DNA from 4 places in the Metabacillus hrfriensis genome. Region 4 is predicted to be linked to each of the others. Evidence: riboswitches for the same ligand, from Rfam matches in the RefSeq annotation. Region 4 holds a riboswitch; each other region holds the start of a gene.
What was found. A riboswitch is a leader RNA that binds a small molecule or an ion and turns the genes downstream of it on or off. The one in region 4 is predicted to bind S-adenosylmethionine.
Positions count from the first base shown of each region.

Region 1: another riboswitch for S-adenosylmethionine. It lies ahead of mtnK (S-methyl-5-thioribose kinase); the one in region 4 lies ahead of QLQ22_RS22135 (alpha/beta hydrolase).
Region 2: another riboswitch for S-adenosylmethionine. It lies ahead of QLQ22_RS05660 (MetQ/NlpA family ABC transporter substrate-binding protein); the one in region 4 lies ahead of QLQ22_RS22135 (alpha/beta hydrolase).
Region 3: another riboswitch for S-adenosylmethionine. It lies ahead of QLQ22_RS05765 (bifunctional homocysteine S-methyltransferase/methylenetetrahydrofolate reductase); the one in region 4 lies ahead of QLQ22_RS22135 (alpha/beta hydrolase).

Region 1 is NZ_CP126116.1:1,822,053-1,825,494, forward strand. It holds gene mtnA (S-methyl-5-thioribose-1-phosphate isomerase) at 1-802, opposite strand, end outside; gene mtnK (S-methyl-5-thioribose kinase) at 815-2,005, opposite strand; SAM riboswitch class I at 2,102-2,262, opposite strand; gene QLQ22_RS09010 (carbon-nitrogen family hydrolase) at 2,371-3,159, opposite strand; gene QLQ22_RS09015 (pyridoxal phosphate-dependent aminotransferase) at 3,261-3,442, shown strand, end outside.
Region 2 is NZ_CP126116.1:1,143,032-1,146,473, forward strand. It holds SAM riboswitch class I at 1,379-1,486, shown strand; gene QLQ22_RS05660 (MetQ/NlpA family ABC transporter substrate-binding protein) at 1,554-2,372, shown strand; gene QLQ22_RS05665 (ammonium transporter) at 2,467-3,442, opposite strand, start outside.
Region 3 is NZ_CP126116.1:1,174,889-1,178,330, forward strand. It holds gene QLQ22_RS05765 (bifunctional homocysteine S-methyltransferase/methylenetetrahydrofolate reductase) at 1-1,805, opposite strand, end outside; SAM riboswitch class I at 1,882-2,013, opposite strand; gene QLQ22_RS05770 (YajQ family cyclic di-GMP-binding protein) at 2,198-2,689, opposite strand; gene QLQ22_RS05775 (CvfB family protein) at 3,398-3,442, shown strand, end outside.
Region 4 is NZ_CP126116.1:4,450,772-4,454,213, reverse strand. It holds gene QLQ22_RS22140 (AAA family ATPase) at 1-240, opposite strand, end outside; gene QLQ22_RS22135 (alpha/beta hydrolase) at 291-1,061, opposite strand; SAM riboswitch class I at 1,135-1,242, opposite strand; gene QLQ22_RS22130 (DUF4395 domain-containing protein) at 1,458-1,871, shown strand; SAM riboswitch class I at 1,948-2,061, shown strand; SAM riboswitch class I at 2,146-2,253, shown strand; gene QLQ22_RS22125 (methionine ABC transporter ATP-binding protein) at 2,496-3,442, shown strand, end outside.

The DNA.
Region 1 (3,442 bases), 2.4 Mb from region 4:
GGATTTGAAAGGCGCCAGCTAAAAGAGCCAGGTTATACGTCCCGATTTTATTGGCAGTATCCCCATTTGCCGCAATGCGGTCTGCCCCTACAATGATGGCGGAAATGCCTTTTGAAAAAATCGTGTGTGCAGCCATATTGTCCGTAATCAGCGTCACATCGACATCTGCCTGCAGGAGCTCCCATGTGGTCAGACGCGCCCCTTGCAAAACAGGGCGGGTTTCACATGCATAAACGGATAGACTGATGTTTTTTTCTTTAGCAAGATAGAAGGGAGCGAGAGCCGTGCCGTAACGTGCAGTAGCAATTGATCCAGCATTGCAGATCGTCATGACGGAATCGCCGTTTTTAAAAAGCGGGAGGGCATGCTCGCCAATTCTGCGGCACGTTGCTTCGTCTTCTACTTGGATTTGAATGGCCTCATGAAGCAGGTCGGTTTTCGCTTCGTTAACGGAAACGGCACCCTGCACGCTTTTTACAAGCCTGCCAAGGGCCCAGAATAAATTAACAGCAGTAGGTCTTGAGCTTGCAAGATAATCATGATCGCGGTCAAGCAGCAGGTGAAATTCCTCTAAATTCTCGGTTTCATACTGTTTAGCAGCGAGCGCAAGCCCAAAAGCTGCGGTTATTCCGATTGCAGGAGCACCGCGCACTTTTAATGCCTTAATCGCTTCCCAAACGTCTGAAATCGTCTGAAGTTTGATATACTCTGTCACAGCAGGCAGTTTTTGCTGATCAAGCAGGCGGATATACGTTTCTTTCCATTCGACAGAACGGGGAATAATTGTATTTGTAAATGACATGATGAATTCTCCTTATCTGACAGGTACTTGTTTAAAAGATTCTGCAAGGTCGGCAGTCGTTTTAATCGATTGACGATTTTTCACAAGCTTGCTTCCTAAATCAAGCGCACGCTGTTTTGCTTCAATTTTGCGCTCATAAGGCTCGATGGAATCAAGATCCGCTACATGAGCGAGACCGATCGTGCGTCTGATGATTTCAATGCCGGCAAAACCAATTGCATCTTCAAATGCTTTCTCCAGGATAAAAGAAAGATAGCCGTCAACTTTTGCGAAAGCTTCCAGACTGTCATTCTTCCATGCTTTTGAAAATTCTTCTTCAAAAACGGCCCATGCGGTCTCGATATGATCTAAAAGAACCTGCTGATTTGCTTCATCTCTGGAAATGGCGTTCATTAAAAGATTGGCGAAAAAATGTCCAAGATCAAATCCAATCGGACCATAGTAGGCAAATTCAGGGTCAATTACCTTCGTTTCCGTTTCACTTGCAAAAATACTTCCTGTATGAAGATCTCCGTGAACAAGCGTTTCAGCTTCTGTGAGAAATTTATGCTTTAATTTAGCCACTTCAAGCTTTAAATGACTATCATTCCAAATGTTTTCAGCATCCTGCCTCAGCTCTTCTTCAAAGCTGTTTGAATCATAGTCGAAAAACGGGTCGGTAAAGACGAAATCTTCAGTTATTTTGCAAAGGTCGGGATTCGAAAATTGTTTGACCAGCTGCTTTTTTGCCTGCGGATTCAGTGCAAAATCAGAATTATAGAATAATGTCTTTCCTAAAAATTCGCCGATATGTCTTCCTAATAGCGGGAATTCTCTGCCTTCTATCAATCCGGCTCTAGCAATCTGCAAATGTGAGAGATCCTCCATTGCTGTGATCGCTAAAGTTTCATCCGTGTAGTAAATCTTTGGCACATATGCACTTGCCACTTCAGCCTGCTTCAGCAGGGCGCTGCTTTCGATTCTGGCGCGGTCAAGAGTAAGCGGCCAGCTCTCGCCGATTACTTTTGCATACGGAAGGGCTTGTTTGATGATGATTCCATTTTGATTCTGATTTACAATGTGAAAAACAAGGTTCAAGTTGCCGTCGCCAATTTCCCTGCATGACAGGACACTTTTTTCTTCAAACAACCCCAGTCTGGTGACAAGAGCTACAGCGGCGCTTTCAGTTAACGGTTCATAAGCAGATGATCGATAGTTTGACATGGTTTATAACCCTCCAGTTTTATAATTAGAGGCTTTTCGGGCAATAAGAAAAGCCTCTTCCACAGTGAAAGAGGCTTGAAGGCATAGGCTTCGCACCTCTTATCTGCCAGAAAGAACTTCTTTCTGTTGGAATTAGCACCGTGCCTTGTAGGAGTAATCTCCCCGCGCATAAAAAACTGCGCCCCATTTTACAATGGTTTTACGGTCGGTTGCTGGGCGTCATCGGGCCAAATCCCTCAGCCTACTCTTGATAAGAGATAGTATGAAATTAAAGGTTGGTGATAAAAAAATGTATTCGCACAATTTGGAATTTATCACTTGTTCTGAATGTTAACAGGTATGACGAAAAACTGTCAATACTTTTTTTAAGAGTAAAAATCAGGAAGTCTGTCTTTGAAAATAGGAATTTGTTTCCTGATTTCTTTAACTTTCTCCATCTGAAGGACTGCCGTAAGCGAGGTTTGCTCTGTCCCGGCTTCAGCTAAAATTTCTCCCCACGGATCGATTATCATCGAGTGACCGGCGAATTCATTATTCGGATCACTGCCTGAGCGGTTGCAGGCTACAACAAAACATTGATTTTCAATTGCACGGCTGATCAGCATGGATCTCCAGTGATGCAGTCTTGGGAGCGGCCATTCTGCCACAACGTAAAGGATTTCTGCTCCTTGTGCTGTATGAACGCGGATCCATTCAGGGAATCGAATGTCATAGCAAATCACTCCGGCACTTTGCAGACCGTCAAGCTGAAACAGGCCTTTTTCGGTTCCGCCGTTTAGATAAAGGTGCTCATCCATCAGTTTGAAAAGATGCAGCTTGCTGTATTCATGGTTAAGCTCGCCTTGGCGATTAAAAACATACATTGTGTTCGTGACGCCTGCCTCTGTTTTTTTCGCAACAGAACCTGCCACAATATTAACTTCATATGTTTTAGCCAGACTGCTGACCAGAGCGATTGTTTTGCTGCCGTTTGGGTCTGCGATCTCGTCGAGCCTAGTAAGATCATAGCCTGTTGTCCACAGTTCAGGCAGAACAATTACGTCAGGTTTTTCAGATGCTGCTATTTTTTCTATTTCTTTTTTTACCGTTTCAATATTTGCTTCAGGGTCACCAAAAACAAGGTCTATTTGCAGGCATGCCACTTTTGGATTCATCAATCTTCATCTCCGCCTCGAAAATTTTTCTTTACAAGCTGACTCTAACAATATATGATTTTTCACTAGAATTTCAAGAATTTTTTGAGAAGGTGTAAAACATGAAAAACTTCAATCAATCACAGTTATTAAATAAGCTTCCAAAGCAGTTTTTTGCAAGTCTCGTAGCAAGAGTGAATGCAAGTATCGAAGCGGGACATGACGTTATTAATCTTGGACAGGGGAATCCTGATCAGCCGACACCGCCCCACATTGTTAAGGCTCTTCAGGAGGCAGCGGAAAA
Region 2 (3,442 bases), 1.8 Mb from region 4:
TTGAAGGTTGTCCGCAGATCCAAGGAGTGAGCCAATTTAGGGAAATCATACGCTCTCATTGAGTATCCAAATCCAGGATTGAGACTGTAAAGAGGAATCACACGCACTCAATGAGTATCCAAAACCAGGATTGTGCCTGTTTAGGGGAAACATACGCACTCAATGAGTATCCAAAACCAGGATTGAGCCTGTTTAGGGGAATCATACGCACTCTATGAGTATCCAAAACCAGGATTGAGACTGTAAAGAGTAATCACACGCACTCTATGAGTATCCAAAACCCGGATTGTGCCTGTTTAAGGGAAACATACGCACTCTATGAGTATCCAAAACCAGGATTGAGACTGTTTAGGGGAATCATGTGCTCTCTATGAGTATCCAAAACCAGGATTGTGCCTGTTTAGGGGAATCATACGCACTCTATGAGTATCCAAAACCAGGATTGAGAATGTTTAGGGGACATACGCACTCAATGAGTATCCAAAACCAGGATTGAGCCTGTTTAGGGGAATCATACGCTCTCTATGAGTATCCAAAACCAGGATTGAGACTGTAAAGAGGAATCATACGCACTCTATGAGTATCCAAAACCAAGTTTGAGACTGTTTAGGGGAAACATACGCACTCTATGAGTATCCAAAACCAGGAGTGAGAATGTTTAGGGGAATCATACGCACTCAATGAGTATCCAAATCCAGGATTGAGACTGTAAAGAGGAATCACACGCACTCTATGAGTATCCAAAACCAAGTTTGAGAATGTTTAGGGGAATCATGCGCTCTCTATGAGTATCCAAAACTAGGATTGAGACTGTTTAGGGGAATCATACGCACTCTATGAGTATCCAAAACCAAGTTTGAGAATGTTTAGGGGAATCATACGCACTCTATGAGTATCCAAAACCAGGAGTGAGAATGTTTAGGGGAAACATACGCTCTTTATGAGTATCCAAAACCAGGATTGAGCCTGTTTAGGGGAAACATACGCTCTCTATGAGTATCCAAAACCAGGATTGAGACTGTAAAGAGGAATCATACGCACTCAATGAGTATCCAAATCCAGGATTGTGCCTGTTTAGGGGAAACATACGCACTCTATGAGTATCCAAATCCAGGATTAAGCCTGTAAAGAGGAATCATACGCTCTCAATGAGTATCCAAGATTTTCGGCTAGGCTAATAAGAGGGCATGTTAACTTAATAAAATGAGAAATCACAAAATACTGCGTTTTTCAGCTTAATCAAATAAGGGTATGGCAAAATAAAGTATTTATTAATAGATTCTTATCTGTCTGCATCACACTTTTTTGATTATTCTAAAATAATGATTGACAGAATGAAGCTGTGAGTATATTATACAGATATTCGAATTTAATAGCTTGCTTATCAAGAGAGACTGAGGGAACAGGCCCTGCGAAGTCCGGCAACCTCCTTAAATGGAACGGTGCTAAATCCTGCAGAATGATTATTCATTCTGGAAGATAAGTCGTCATACATACGATTCCTCTTTCTGAATGAAAGGGGAATTTTTTGTGTAAAAAAAGGAGGAGAACAAATGAAAAAAACAGTTTTAGCACTTATTGTACTTGTAATGGGAGTATTATCTGCATGCGGAGCAGAAGGCTCAAATGGAGAAAAGAAAAGCATCAAAATTGGAGCATCGGCAGGTCCGTACACGGATATGGTTGAACTGGCGATCAAACCGGGACTTGAGGAAAAAGGATACGAGGTTGAAGTTGTTCAGTTTAATGATTACATTCAGCCAAATCAGGCGCTCGGCAATGATGAGCTTGATGCCAATCTGTTTCAGCATAAAATCTATATGGAAACCTTCGCAAAACAAAGCAAAATGGATTTATCTGAAGTGATTACTGTCCCTACTGCTCCGATGGGGATCTATTCTGACAAAGTCAAATCACTCAGTGAAGTGAAAGAGGGCGCGACCGTCGCCATTCCGAATGATCCAACGAACGCAGCGCGTGCGCTTCAGATTTTGAAAGATGGAGGATTAGTTGAGCTGAATGAAGATGTGAGTCCTATCCAAGTATCTGAAAAAGATGTGACTGAAAATCCAAAAAAATTAACCTTCGTTCCAGTAGAAGCGGCCCAATTGCCAAGAGCGGTGGAAGACACAGACTTGTCAGCTGTACCGGGAAATTTCGCTTTAGCCGCGAAAATGAATCTTGCAGATTCCGTCCAGCTCGAGAATATGAATGATGTGCATCGCAATCGTGTAGTGATGAATACGAAAGATGCAGATTCAGAGCTTGCTAAGGATATTAAAGAAGTTGTTGAATCTGAAGGATTTGAAAAAGCAATTGATAAAAACTTTCAGGGATTCGGAAAACCCGATTGGATGGAACAGAAGAAATAAAGAGAAAAACCACTTCATGGGAAGTGGTTTTCTTTAAAAGAGCTGTTCAATATCTTTTTGCTAAAGCCTCTCCTGAAATTATTCTCCTTTTCTTTCAAGCCGTAGTCTTTTTACCTGAATTGCTTTCTTCAACAGCTGCAAATGATTCAGGATAGCCGTAGCTGCCATGTTCACTCATATCGAGTCCGATCATTTCTTCTTCTTCCGTTACGCGGATTGTGCCCATAACTTGTTTCATCACTTTTAAAATGACGTAGGAGATGACAAACGCGTAAGCAGCGCATGATACGATTCCAATCGCTTGAACACCAAGCTGAGTGAAACCTCCGCCGTAGAATAATCCTGCTAAACCGCCGTTTCGTTCTGCGAGTTCCGGAGTTGCAAAGAAGCCGGTCGATAAAGTTCCCCAGATTCCGGCAGCACCATGAACAGACAGGGCGAAAATCGGATCATCAATTTTAGCTTTATCAAATAGCTTCATGCTGAAATAGACAATGACCCCGCCGATTAATCCAATTACAACAGCTGCCCAAGGAGCAACAAATGCACAGGATGCTGTAATAGCTACAAGTCCTGCCAGTGCGCCATTCAAGGTTGTTGGAATATCCGCTTTTCCTGTCATCATTCGAACAATAATCATTGCAGCAACTGCACCTGCAGCAGCGGCTAGCTGAGTGTTTAATGCTACATAGCCAAAGAATCCGTCTGACACGCCAAATGTGCTTCCTGCGTTAAAACCAAACCATCCAACCCAAAGGATCAGAACTCCTAATGCTGTATACACTTGATTGTGGCCGGATAATTGATTCGTTGTTCCGTCTTTCCCGTATTTCCCTAGCCTTGGTTTAAGGACGATTGTAGCTGCAAGAGCTGCCATTGCGCCAGTTAAATGAACAACAGTAGAGCCTGCGAAGTCCTGTTTGCCTAAATCCTTCAGCCAGCCTGCTCCCCAAATCCAGTGTGCGACAACAGGATAAACCAGGGCTGAAAATAGAACTGCGAAGATTACGTAAGCTGATAATTTAGCACGCTCTGCAAAGCCTCCGAAGGCAATTGTCAATGCAATTGCT
Region 3 (3,442 bases), 1.8 Mb from region 4:
ATGTAATTTGTCAGTTCAACGGTTAATTCATAGTTTAAAAATGGTGTAATTAAGTAGATTCCATTAAATAAGTCAAAGGCAGCATCGATCAGTCTTTTAGAAATCGCCAATCCTTCCTGATAGGCTTTCTCCCGATTGTCGCCTGCCCGGGCCATTCTTTCACGAATACTGTCAGAAAGAGTAATGCCCGGAATTTCGTTATGGATAAATTCTGCATTGCGGCTGCTTGTGAGCGGCATAATGCCGATATAAATCGGAACGGTTAAGTGCTTCGTTTCCTCATAAACATCAATCAGCTGTTTTTCTGAGTAAATTGGCTGTGAAATGAAATAATCTGCACCGCAGGCAATTTTCTTCTCCAGTCTTTTTACCGCTTTATCTAGATATTTAACATTGGGATTAAACGCAGCGGCAACTGAAAAATTGGTTTTTTCCCCAAGAGGTTTTCCTGAATAAGAAAGACCATCGTTAAATTGTTTAATTAAGCTGATCAAATCAAATGATGAAAGATCATAAACGGAAGTAGCTCCCGGAAAATCCCCGATTTTTGATGGATCGCCCGTAATCGCCAGCACATCCGTAAGTCCCAGCGTATGAAGACCCATTAAATGAGATTGAAGGCCAATTAAGTTGCGGTCGCGGCATGTAATATGAATTAAGGACCTGAGTCCAAGTGTTTGCTGAACGATGGACCCTACAGCCACATTGCTTATTCTCGGTGATGCAAGTGAGTTGTCTGCAAGTGTTAAGGCATCGATTCCAGCAGCTTGCAGTGCTTTTGCACCTTTTATAAATTTGTCCAGCCCAAGCTTTTTAGGAGGATCGAGTTCTACAATCAGAGAGCGCTTTTTATTGACTATTTCCGGCAGGGGAGGGTACTTTCTTTCCGCTGCAGACGTGACAGAAATCTCTTTCTTTCTTATTTTAACTTTCTTTTCTGTAACTGGAGGGAGTCCTTTAAGCGCTGCTGCCATTGCTTCGATGTGGATTGGGGTTGTGCCGCAGCAGCCTCCAATCAGTCTTGCTCCCTGATTTCTGAAGGCTAGAGCGCTTTCTGCAAAATATTTTTCTCCAGAGCCATAGACAAGTCTTCCTTCTTCAAGAGTAGGCAAGCTGCTGTTGGGATAAACAGATAAGAACGCTCTTTCCGGGAGCGGAATTTCTTCAAGTGATGAAAGCATATGGTAAGGACCAAGTCTGCAATTCAGACCGACAACGTCAGCACCAAGGGCCTCAAGCTGAGAAAGGCCTTCTTGCAGGGGTGTTCCATCCTGCAAGACTCCAATTTCGTGAAGGGAGATGTTTGTAATAATCGGGATATTCGTTTCTTTTCTGGCGATCTCTAATACGGTTTTAATTTCTTCAAGATCATAATAGGTTTCAAGCAGCAGACCGCTTACCTCTTCACTGAGCATAAGGTAAAGCTGTTCTCTGAAATTTCGTTTAATGTCCTCAAGGGAATAGGCATTTTTCTTGAAAGCACGGATGCCGCCTATTGTTCCAAGAACATAGGTGTTATTGCCGGCTGCTGCTTTTTTAGCAATCTGAACGGCAGTACGGTTAATTGCTCTCACTTCATCTTCAAGTCCATATCTTGATAGTTTAATATAGTTTGCACCGTAAGTATTTGTCTGAATGACATCTGCACCGGCTGCAATATACGCCTTATGAACATTTAATATTTCATCAGGCTTCGATAAATTCAATTCTTCAAAACACCTGTCAACTCCGTGTGAGTAAAGCAATGTTCCCATTGCTCCGTCGCCAATCAGGATCTTCTTCTGTAAATCGTTTAAAAGTGTCAAACTCCAAACCTCCTTAGTGCAATAAAAAAACAAAAAAAGCCTTCCAAGAAGAAGACTTTTGAACGTTCAGGACTTCTTCTTATCGTTCGATGGATGCATCGCTGGAATTAGCACCTTGGATTGAAATCTCTGATGAAGACAGATGATTTCATTATGCCAGGTTGCTGAAGCTTCAAAGGGCCAGTCCCTCAGCTTCTCTAGATAAGAATGGTGAAATATGAAATTTTAGAAAAAGATATTATATCTAATTTACATGTTTTTTCGGATAGATTCAATACAAAAATAAAACTTTTCTGAATAGACGGGGAATTTGTTGAGGGGAAATCGAAGCAGATACTTGCAGAACAACGAAAAAAACACTCAGCAGAGGATAGCCCGAGTGTTTGTTCACTTTATCTGAAATTAATGAATTGAACATCTATCGGCAGGTCGGCTCCGCGAACGGCTGCGATCACCTGCTGAAGGTCGTCCTTATTTTTGCCGGTCACACGGACCTGATCGTCCTGAACCTGAGTTTTTACTTTTAATCCGGAATTTTTAATAATGGCATTAATCTTTTTTGCATTATCCTTATCAATACCCTGAATGAGCTTAGCGCGCTGGCGAATCGTTCCGCCCGATGCACCTTCGATTTTTCCGTAATCAATATTTCGTGTCGCTACATTGCGCTTTATCAATTTAGAAATAAAAACATCCTTTAACTGATCCATTTTAAACTCATCATCTGAAACTAAAACAATCTCTTCTTTTTCAAGAGAAATGCTGCTTTTGCTCCCTTTAAAATCATAGCGGGTGCCAATTTCCTTCATTGTCATCGTAATTGCATTCGTCACCTCAGGCATATCCACCTTTGAAACAATATCAAAAGAACTGTCCTTCGCCATAAGAATCCTCCCAAAAGTTTATATTATCTATAGATTATAGTAGAATGAACAGGGGATAACAACTAACGAAGTGCGGAATCGCCCGTTTAGCTCCGACAGACAGATAAGAATTCCGCCGAAAAGTCCGGGTTTGACTTTTTGGGGGAATTTGTTCTGGCCGAGGAGCTGGGCGATGGAGCCGGACAATACGAAGTGCGGAATCGCCCGTTTAGCTCCGACAGACAGATAAGGATCTGCCAGAAAAGGCGCTTTTTGCCTTTACTGGCGGATCCGTTCTGGCCGAGGAGCTGGGCGATGGAGCCGGACAAGACGAAGTACAAAACGTAAAAGTTGGAGTAGTCTGCAGCAATGAGGATGAAGTCCGGGTTTGACTTTTTGGGGGAATTTGTTCTGGCCGAGGAGCTGGGCGATGGAGCCGGACAATACGAAGTGCGGAATCGCCTGTTTAGCTCCGACAGACAGATAAGGATCTGCCAGAAAAGGCGCTTTTTGCCTTTACTGGCGGATCCGTTCTGGCCGAGGAGTTAGGCGATGGAGCCGGACAATACGAAGTACAAAACGTAAAAGTTGGAGTAGTCTGCAGCAATTAAGCACCCGATTAGCCCAGACGATTAGCCGTTAAGGTGCACATTCATACATAAATGTCCGCTTCAATTTGAAAACTAACAGCAGATGCAACCTGCAAAAGAAAGGAACGAAATACAATTGATGAATCCAGGAACGTTTATGACGCTTTCGATAGATGAAAAATTA
Region 4 (3,442 bases):
ATCAGATTGAGAGCTTCTAGTTTCATAAAGATGATGGCTGCCGCCAGCGGTATTAAACCCGCACTGATAGGCAATGGCTTCCATCAATGTCGATTTGCCGGATCCATTTTCACCTGCAAAAAAAGTAACAGGGCTTTTAATTTTAAGTTCATCCAAATGTGAAATGGCAGGAATGGAAAAAGGATACGTTTCAAACGAAGGTATCTCTTCTTTATTTAATTTGATTAATTTTAAAAACATGTTTATCACCTGCTCTTAGTTTAACAGGAATGCCGGAAGAAAGTCATTGGCTAAACGGAAATTTTGTAGAATGGATGACAGCACAAATGTATGTAATCCGAGGTTCTATCTGCAATAATTTCTTTATCGTAATCCATGGAAGCAACGTGATAGGAGTTAGTTAGACTGATGATTTTTTTCATAGATGATGAGACGTTTTCAAAAAGGGTATCGGAGCTGTCCGGAGGGACGACATGGTCTTCTTCGGATTTAAAAACGAGCAGCGGACATGAGACTTCTGAAAGCTTTGGTTTTATAAATTTTATAAGATTAAGGAGATTATGAACGGCTGTAATTGGAACAGCTGAGTAAGTAATTTCTTCGATTCCTTCTGCTTTTATATCCGGTTTTCCTTCAGCAATGAACCTTGGCTCTGTCAGATCTTCGAAAGACTCATATCCAGGCACGCTTAAAGCAGCATTAATCGTAATCACACCGCTGATTTCTTTGTATTTGCCAGCTAAATGCAAAGCTAGGATGCCGCCCATAGATTGACCTGCAATAAATACTTTCCGGCAGATTTTTTTCAGCTTTAAATAAGTCTGTTCAATGTCTTTGATCCAATCCAGATAACAGCAGGCTTCAAGCTCGCGAGCATCTGTCCCGTGGCCTTTTAATCGCGGGGCAAGAACGGTGAAGCCTTTATCAGCAAGCAGTTTTCCCAGTTCTCCAACACTTTGAGGTGTTCCAACAAATCCATGGCAAAGCAGAATGCCAATCTCATTTCCTTTATAAAAAAAGCTTTCAGCACCGGGCAATACAGAGTAAATCGTTTCAGTCATTTGTGATTCCTCCAATTCATACAAATCATAAAAGAAAAACCCTCTCTTTCATTGGCTATAAAGAGAGGGTTTTTCTCTATCAACCAAAGCACAGCAGCTTTGCTGGTGGGAGCACCTTTCCGTTTGCCGGCGGTTGCTGTGAAGTCGCGGAGCCAGATCTCTCGTTCACTCTTGATAATTTATTTAATTCTGATTGGTTTAGTTGGTTTTAATGATCTTATCACGGCCGCCTTCTAACTGTCAATAAACTTTGAGGTTATGAAAGCAGAGAATCAGCGATTTGAGTACCCCATTCACACGCTTTTAAGGGGGGGAAATCCCCTGAGGTTTCTATCTTCACAAATGACAAAAACAGGAGTAGAATACTAATATTCCAATCAGATAGGTGGGATTTAAGTGAATACGATTCCTAAACCTCTTGTATTAACGAATCAATGGTTTATTGTGTTATCTGTCGCAGCCGCTTGGGTTTCAGGATCCGGCTGGTTTCTTCTTATACCTCTTATTCCAGGATTAATGGGGCTTCTTTTTAAATTTAACCCTATTATGAAGACGGCAAAGCTCTTTTTAAGAAAAAAGCCTTCGGAATACATTCCCGAGGATTTCGAACAGCAGCAGTTCAATCAGATGATTGCAGTCATCTGTCTTAGTCTTGGTTTTCTTGGTTATATGATGAACTGGATGACTCTGGCTTATATCTTTACCGCAATGGTCGCGCTAGCTGCATTTGTTGCCATATTAGGCTTTTGTGTTGGCTGCTTTATTCGTTTTCAGTGGCAGCAATACCGATACCGCAGGCTTTCAAAGTAGTCATATTTTTATGAAAAAAGTGTTGACTTTTTGAAAATACCAGCGTAAAGTAGGACTCACATCGAAAATATGAAACTTCTTATCACGAGAGGTGGAGGGATTTGGCCCTTTGAAACCTCGGCAGCAGACTCAGACTTTCCTGAGAACTGTGCCAACTCCAACAAGCGTGATTTCGCTTGAGAGATAAGAAGAGTGAACGGTCTTTTACCTTTGATCTTACCCTCTTCTTGGCTTTCAGGAAGAGGTTTTTTGTTTTTCAGCAAATTAAATAGATTTCTTATCCAGAGAAGCGGAGGGACTGGCCTGATGATGCTTCGGCAGCGGACTTTTATAAAAAAGTACTGTGCCAATTCCAGCAGGCAAAAAGCCTGGGAGATAAGAAGAGACCTAGTGATTCTTTATGAATTCATGCCCTCTTCTTGTCGGATAGAAGAGGGTTTTTTATTTAGAGATAAGAAAGTATAAAAATTTGCGCATTGATGTCTAGCTCCATTGCCCAACTCCTCGGCCAGAACAAATCCGCCAAAAAAGTCAAACCCGGACTTTTCTGTCAGATTCTTATCTGTCTGTCGGAGCTAAACGGGCGCTTGCGCTTTTCAAATCAATATCACGGGAGGAATACATATGATTCAATTTGAAGGTGTCACAAAGGTTTATAACAGCGGCGGAAATGAAGTGAGAGCCCTTAACGGCATTGATCTTCATGTGAAGCAGGGGGAGATTTGCGGTGTGATCGGATTCAGCGGAGCCGGTAAAAGCACACTGATCCGCACAGTGAATTTGTTAGAGCGTCCAAGCTCGGGAAAAATCATTGTTGATAATCTCGATTTAACGGCACTATCCCAAAAGGAAGTAAGACAAGTAAAACGCAAAATCGGCATGGTCTTCCAGCATTTCAATCTGCTGAATTCCAAAACGGTCTTCGCCAATGTTGCGATGCCGCTCCTTCTTGCAAAAGCCTCTCAAAAAGAAATCAAACAAAGAGTAACAGAATTATTGTCGTTTGTAGGGTTAGAGGACAAAGCAAATCAATATCCAGACCAGCTGTCAGGGGGTCAAAAACAGCGTGTCGGCATTGCAAGAGCACTGGCTACACAGCCCTCCATTCTATTGTGTGATGAAGCAACATCTGCACTTGATCCTCAAACAACCGGGTCCATTCTGAAGCTTTTGAAAAAAATCAATCAGGAATACAACATTACAATTTTAATGATCACCCATGAGATGTCAGTTATCAGGGAGGTTTGCGATAGGGTTGCAGTAATTGAGGGCGGAAAAATTATCGAGTCAGGCTCAGTATTTGATGTATTCTCAAATCCTCAAACAAAAACAGCTTCGAACTTTGTCAGTTCTGTTCTGAATGATTCCATCCCTGAGTCTGTGCTGAAATTAGTGCAGGAGGAGAATGCACAGGGACAGATTTTCAAAATTAACTTTGTCGGCAAATCTTCGGGCCAGCCGCTGCTTTCTCAGATTGCTAAACGGTTTGATCTTGATATCAATGTTTTATTTGGAAACATCACAGAGCTTCAGGGCATCCCGTTTGGACATTTGATTGTCGAGCTGCAGGG